One region of the Pseudarthrobacter siccitolerans genome, then DNA from elsewhere that is predicted to be linked to it. Evidence: predicted binding sites of a transcription regulator. Region 1 holds the regulator's gene; each other region holds the start of a gene.

What was found. The regulator LexA, encoded in region 1, represses DNA repair genes until DNA is damaged. The targets are predictions, from matches to a motif close to TCGAACANNTGTTCGA.
Region 2: QFZ36_RS06935 (LysM peptidoglycan-binding domain-containing protein) is a predicted target of LexA. The motif match lies at 1,719-1,734, and genes of this name have one in related genera.
Region 3: QFZ36_RS20860 (LexA family protein) is a predicted target of LexA. The motif match lies at 956-971, and genes of this name have one in related genera.

What each region holds. Positions count from the first base shown of each region.
Region 1 covers NZ_JAUSXB010000001.1:4,390,505-4,392,766, reverse strand. Annotated here, with positions in the region: gene QFZ36_RS20370 (LysM peptidoglycan-binding domain-containing protein) at 73-414, opposite strand; gene lexA (transcriptional repressor LexA) at 795-1,529, shown strand; gene QFZ36_RS20360 (ATP-dependent DNA helicase) at 1,613-2,262, opposite strand, start outside.
Region 2 covers NZ_JAUSXB010000001.1:1,466,456-1,468,717, reverse strand. Annotated here, with positions in the region: gene QFZ36_RS06940 (CBS domain-containing protein) at 1-383, shown strand, start outside; gene QFZ36_RS06935 (LysM peptidoglycan-binding domain-containing protein) at 531-1,520, opposite strand; gene QFZ36_RS06930 (acyl-CoA thioesterase) at 1,935-2,262, shown strand, end outside.
Region 3 covers NZ_JAUSXB010000002.1:66,018-68,279, reverse strand. Annotated here, with positions in the region: gene QFZ36_RS20865 (Y-family DNA polymerase) at 1-501, opposite strand, end outside; gene QFZ36_RS20860 (LexA family protein) at 511-942, opposite strand; gene QFZ36_RS20855 (hypothetical protein) at 1,389-1,541, shown strand; gene QFZ36_RS20850 (hypothetical protein) at 1,779-2,078, opposite strand.

The sequences.
Region 1 (2,262 bases):
GCGGGAGACCGGAAAATGTGACGGTGCGCTGTTCGCGCTCAGCGTGCAGCTCCGCTGCGACAGTGCCTGGCGCTAGGGCGTGGGTACGTAGAGCTGTTGCCCGGGATGGACCACGCCGGCAGTCAGGTTGTTGAGCTGGACGATGTCTGCCACAACGTCACGGGCATCACGCTCCGGGTCGACGGTACCGGCTATGGCCCACAGTGACTGGCCCGGCTGTACGGTGACAGTAACCGTGGGGGTAAGGGAAAGGTCCGCCGCGGAGTCTGAGGCCTTTGCCGGCGAGTTGAAGAAGCCGGCGAGGGAGAGCAGCAACGCCGCCAGCAGGACCAGGGGGATGCCGATCAGGACGATCTTTCCGCGCCGGGTCAGGCGCAGCGGCGGCAGGGGGGCCGGGCGCGCCGGCTGCGCCATGAGTTGATGCACTGAAAGAAGCTGCGGACGTGAACCCTGTGAAGCAGATGTAGCTGACATGAACTGAGCCCTCCTGGACCTGACCGTGCTGCCCGATGTTCGCCCGGTGGCCGTCGATGTCCCCGGGACGTGGTCCTGGTTTTCGAATGGCTTGAAGCCGAGTAGAACAGATGTTCGAACTTTGCTTTCTCTGTTTTAGCACTTATCAACGAATAATGTCGAGACTCGCTAGAACAAATGTTTGAAAATGCAATGTGGCTGGCCTAGCTTGGAAGACAAGAACAACCACCTCTGAAGTTGATCAGCAGGGTCTGACAATTACGGCGGCAACTCCAGGTCCGGGCCAAACGGCAAGGGCAAACTGAAAGGCATTGGCGAATATGGCAGCAGCAGCCGCCGGGGGCAGGGCAACCTCCCAACCGAAGAAGACCGCCAAGGGCCTGACGCCGCGGCAAAAGAAAATCCTTGAAACTATCCAGCGCTCGGTCAATGACAACGGCTACCCGCCGTCCATGCGGGAAATCGGTGACACCGTGGGCCTGGCGAGCTTGTCCAGCGTTACGCACCAGCTGTCGCAGCTGGAAAAGCTCGGCTACCTTCGCCGCGACCCGAAACGGCCCCGCGCCATGGAGGTGCTGATGCCTCTGACGTTGGATGGTGGTTCAACCAAGCCGGCAACCGAGCCTTCTGTCCTGCTGCCGGGCAGCGGCAGCACGGTGACCCAACTTCCCACCGCCATGGACACTGCGATGGTTCCCCTCGTGGGCCGCATCGCCGCCGGTGGTCCCATCCTGGCCGACCAGGTGGTGGAGGATGTCCTGCCGCTGCCCCGCCAGCTCGTGGGCCAGGGGGAACTGTTTATGCTCAGGGTGGCCGGCGATTCGATGGTGGACGCAGCGATCTGCGACGGCGACTGGGTGGTGGTACGCCGCCAGGCGGACGCCGCCAACGGGGATATCGTCGCGGCGCTGCTGGACGACGAAGCCACCGTCAAGACCTTCCGTCAGCGGGACGGCCACACCTGGCTGCTGCCGCAGAACACCCAGTACGAACCCATCCTGGGCGACCACGCCACCATCATGGGCAAGGTTGTGTCGGTGCTCCGCTCGCTCTAGAAAGCGTCAGGCGTTCACCCGCAACGCGAAGGTGTTGCGCGAACCTGAAGGCCGCCGGCAGCGCGAAGGCACTCCCGGCAGCGTCAGGAGTTCTCCTGCGCCAACCGCTCAAGCGCCGCGATGGCCGTCTTCCGGTCCGTCGTGGGCCAGAAGGGCGGCAGCGCGCCGCGAAGGAAGCCTGCATAGCGTTCGGTGGCGAGCCGGGAGTCCAGTACGGCCACCACGCCCTTGTCGCCCGTCGAGCGGATCAGCCGTCCGGCTCCCTGGGCCAGGCGGATGGCAGCATGGGTGGCTGAAACGGACATAAAGCCGTTACCGCCGGCCTGCGCCACGGCGCGGGAGCGGGCCGTCATCAGTGGATCGTCCGGCCGCGGGAACGGAATCCGGTCAATGACCACCAGCCGGCAGGACCCGCCGGGAACATCCACCCCCTGCCATAGGGACATGGTGCCGAACAGGCAGGTATCGGGTTCGTCCGCAAACTGCTTCACCAGGGCCGTCATGGTGGAGTCGCCCTGGCAGAGGATGGTCATTCCCAGCTTTGGCCGCAGCGCATCGGCCGCTTCCTCAGCCGCCCGGCGGGACGAAAACAGGCACAGCGCACCGCCGCTGGATGCCCGGATCAGGGCTTCCAGTTCGGCCAGGGATTCCGGGGACGCTCCACGGCCGGGCTTGGGCAGGTGCCCGGCCACGTAGAGGATGCCCTGCTTGGGGTAGTCGAAGGGCGATCCCA
Region 2 (2,262 bases), 2.9 Mb from region 1:
AAAGCCAATCGCTCGCAGATGCTGCGCGGATGATGCTGGACCTGGACTGTGGATCGTTGCCCATCTGCGGTGACGACGGCAAGTTGAGGGGCATGATCACCGACCGTGACATTGTGCTCAAGTGTGTTGCCGCTGGACGCGACCCACGCGAGATGATGGCCCGTGACCTCGCCTCGGGCAGGCCCTACTGGGTTGACGCCGATGCGAACGTCGACGCGGCCATCGAAATGATGGAGACCCACCAGGTCCGCCGTCTTCCGGTCATCGCCGACCACAAGTTGGTGGGGATCATCAGCCAGGGAGACATCGCCCGCAACTACTCCGAGCAGCGGATCGGCGAGCTCGTGGAGCACATCTCGGAACGCAAACCGATGAACGCCTAACCGGCAAGTTTTCCTAACCCAACGCCACGGGGTCCGCTCCGTGGCGTTAGTTATGCCCGCTCCTGGCCTTGTCCGCGGATCCCCGCCTTGAAGGTTAGGAGCCGGGGACAAGCTGAGGAATACAGGTGGCCGGCAGCGACAGGCCTATCAGTTCAGGGCAATCAGGAGCATCTGGCTGGTTCCCGGGATGCAGGTCTGCAGGATTGCACGGGGGAAACCGCCAAACACATTGATGACGTCGTTGGTGGTCCCCGGGTTGGGCACCTGCCCGCGCGCCGTCGCAGTGTAAGTCCCGTAGCCCGGGATGCTCACCGTCTCACCCACCCCGATTCCGGAGAACCGTGCCCAGCCGCCGCAGAAATCGTGCTCCGTGATGAAGAGGGAGTAGCCGTCGTTGGGGGTGAAATGGATGGGCCCGATGCAGGCATCCACCATGGACTGCCCGCCGGCTCCGGCAACGTAAATGGTCCGGACGGCAGGAGCGGCCGCAACCGGGGCGGGCGCCGGAACAACTGCTGGCGCCGGGGCCGAAACAGGACCAGGTGCAGGAGCAGGTGCCGCGATGGGTACGGCCACGGCCGGGCCGGTCAGGACCAGCGTCTGTCCGGGGATGATGATGGTGTACTGCCCCAGACCGTTCGCGGCGAGCATGGCGTTCGTGTCCACCCCGAACCGGGCCGCAATGGAACCGACGGTATCGCCGGGAACCACGTGGTACTGGTTTCCGTCGGCGGCGGGTGTGGGTGCCGGCTCAGGGGCAGGCGCGGGCTCGACGGCGGGTGGCGGCGGTGCTGCCTCCGCCGGTGCCTCCGCCGCAGGCGGGGCAGCAGCGGGCGCTTCCGCCGGCGCCTGGACAGACTCCGCAGAACCGGCACCCGCAGCATCAGCGACAGTACCCCGCGCTTGGGCCACGGCCTCGGCAACGGGAGCCGCCGCCGTCGTGGTAGCCGCTGGAGCGAGGGTGGCCGGTGCCGCAAGCGCCCCCACTCCCACTGCCGCCATAACGGCGGCGGTGGCCATCCCGGCCCAGAGTTTGTTGCTGATGGTGGGGCGGCCAGCCGTCAAGTCGGAGCGGGGGACATCGGTGGCGAAACTGCGGCTTGGAGCATCGGGAGAAGAAAGATATGGCTGGTTCATGGGTAGCCCATCGGGATTCGGTTCACCCAGGCAGCTGCAAGGCGCAGGGAGCGGGGCAGGACGGATCGGCGTGTGATGCACCGGCGGCCCAGCCTCAAGCCGGGCCGCCGCCGGCGCACGATGGAGGCGTCCGCATACCCAGAAGATACGGAAGCTCCGCGAGAAGGCGCTGCCACCCGGAAGCCACCCGGTGAAAAGGCCAGCACATGTTCGGTCCTAGGAATCCCGAGTCTAGGAAGCGCCGGAGGTGCGGGCACCAGTAATGATTACCCGAATATTTTGGGCGGGTACTTGGGAGTGCTCTCCCGGATACGCAAAACCGCTGTGGGTACTACCTGCCGCAGCAGGCCGGAATGCCAGCGGTCTTGGCGGCCCTTCAGCAGCCCCGATGTTACTCGCAGGTAACATGTAGGCATGCACCTGCTGTTGAGAACCCTCCTGCTGCTCATCACCTCGTCCCGGAGGCCACCGCTGACTGTTTGGGGCCACTCGTCGCTGCCCCTTCGCGTGCTGCCCACGGACATCGATATCGCCTTGCACGTCAACAACGGGATGTACCTGTCCCTGATGGACCTGGGCCGGTTCGACCTGATGGTCCGTAGCGGTGTGTGGAAGCGGATGCGCCGCCGCGGCTGGAGTCCGGTGGTGGCCGCAGAGACCATCTCGTTCCGCAAATCCCTTCAGTTGTGGCAGCAGTACACCATTGAAACGCGGATCATTGGCCTGGATGCCAAGGCCATCT
Region 3 (2,262 bases), on a different contig from region 1:
GGCCTTGTTGTTCTTCGCCCACTTGTTGGCCAGCTTCGCCAACGTCTTCGTCGGCCCGATGCCCACACAGACCGGAACGCCAACGTTCCGCCGGACCGCGGCCTTCATGGACCGGCCCATCGCCGCCAGCTCGGCCGGGGTGCCTTTGACGCCGAGGAATGCCTCGTCGATGCTGTAGACCTCCAGCCAGGCCGAATACCGGCCCAACAACTCCATCACCCGGGCACTGATGTCCCCGTACAGCTCGTAGTTGCTGGACAGCGCGACCAGGCCCCATTCCTTCGCCCGCGGGGCGAGCTTAAACCACGGCTCACCCATGGCGATGCCCAGGGCTTTGGCCTCGGGGGAGCGGGTGACCGCGCACCCATCGTTGTTGGACAGCACGATCACGGGTTTGCCTTCCAGGGAAGGGTCAAACGCCCGCTCCGCGGAGGCGTAGAAGCAGTTCACGTCCACGTGCGCGATCTGGGGCATGTGCCGCATCAACGCCGGCTTAGACATTGCCCGGTCCTAAACGTGGTGGAGGCATCGGGTTGCGACGCCCCAAATAGTCAGGTCGGACAGGGCCGGCACTTCAATGTCCGGGTAGGCCGGGTTCTCCGCCTGCAGCACCACCCCTGTCGGGGTGATCCGCAGCCGCTTGATTGTCAGCTCCCCGTCCAGGACCGCGACAACCACGCACCCGTCGTGCGGTTCCAGCGCCCGGTTCACGATCAGCTCGTCCCCGTCGCTGATCCCGGCGCCCTCCATGGACTCCCCGGACACCCGCACGACGTAGGTGCTCGTGACGTCCTTGATCAGGTGCGCGTTCAGGTCGAGCCGGCCATCAAAGTAGTCCTGTGCCGGCGACGGGAACCCTGCCGCTACCGGCACCGGAGAGACCAGCACCGACAACAACGAAACGCCCGCATCTATCACACGGGGACCGACAATAACGCCCACAACACACCTTTATTCGAATATATGTTCGATTAGGTAATCATACGCGCTAGGTCTGTCAGAGGTCGCCAAAGAGGTCCGGGTTATACCCAATGGGGACAGCTTTGAGCTGTGCGGAGGGCTCCACCTGTCCGCCAGTGGGCATAACCCGTCCCCTCAAGCCCTGGGTTCCGCTGCGCTCCACCCAGAAACCGGTCTTGCGCTGCGCTCCGGCCTGCTAAAAGCCTTGTTTTTGCCTTACATGTGGCTGGGTTTTTCTCCGTACAAGGCCACTGATCGTAGCCGTCCGGGGGCCCGACCCCTCAACCCGCGCGCCCGACCAGGGCCACGCGGTCGCTGCGCTCCCTTATTTCGTGGCCCTTCCCGGCCGCTCTTCGGGGTTGACGGCCCACCCTCGACCGGCTGCGACCGTGGGGCCTCGCACGGCGGGGCAGGAAGGAGGTGGCTACATGAGCATCGACGAACTGATCAAGCTCGCGACTTCGGTCGTGAGCCTGCTGACAGCTGTCATCGCTCTGCTTTCCACGCGGAACGCGCTCTTAACGAGCAAACGCTCCCGAGCGGTCACTCAGAAGCGTAAGCGTAAAGCAAGGAAGGTGTAGCTACTGAAATCCGGTGGTCGTGACCGCAAGGGTTGCGGCCACCGGGCTCCTTCTTAGCCTAGGTTGAACTCAACGATAAGGAAACCCTCATGGAACCACTGACGATCGTGAATTTCGTGCTCTCGCTGGCAGCGCTCGGCGCTTCGATCACCGCCTACCGCGCCATCTCCAAGGTCCGGAAGGACCAGGAAACCTAGACGGGCGCTGGCCGGGCTGCTCGACAGGGCGGCCCGGCCCTTAGCTCGCTGGCTGCGTGCCGGGTGGTGTGTCTTCGGCGCGTATGTCGCGGAGCGTAGCGGCCAAGGCCCGCACGGTGGCAGGGTCTTCTTCCCAGCGCTTGCCGTTGCGGGAACAGGCGTGAAAGCTGGTCAACCCTGTTCCCTCAGCTGCCTGGGCGAACTCCGCCCAGGCTTCCTGCAGCTCCGCCAGATGTTCCTGCGTTAACGGTTCAGGTGCTGCCGGATCAATGATGGCTGTTGAAACAGCCGTTTCGCCGGCTGCTGCCGGGCGTCTCTTGAAAAAGCTTCGCAGCCCCATACCCCTGCCCCTCGAAATAGATGTCCCGCCAGGAGGAGAACTCCCCCCGAGTTCCGCTTCGACTGGCGAGACGGTTCAACGGTATCAACGCCGACGGTATCCCCGGGAAAGAAAGAGCGGGCCCGCATTCCATCGAATGCGGGCCCGCTGCTTTGCAAACATCCTGCTGCTTACACCTTCGAGC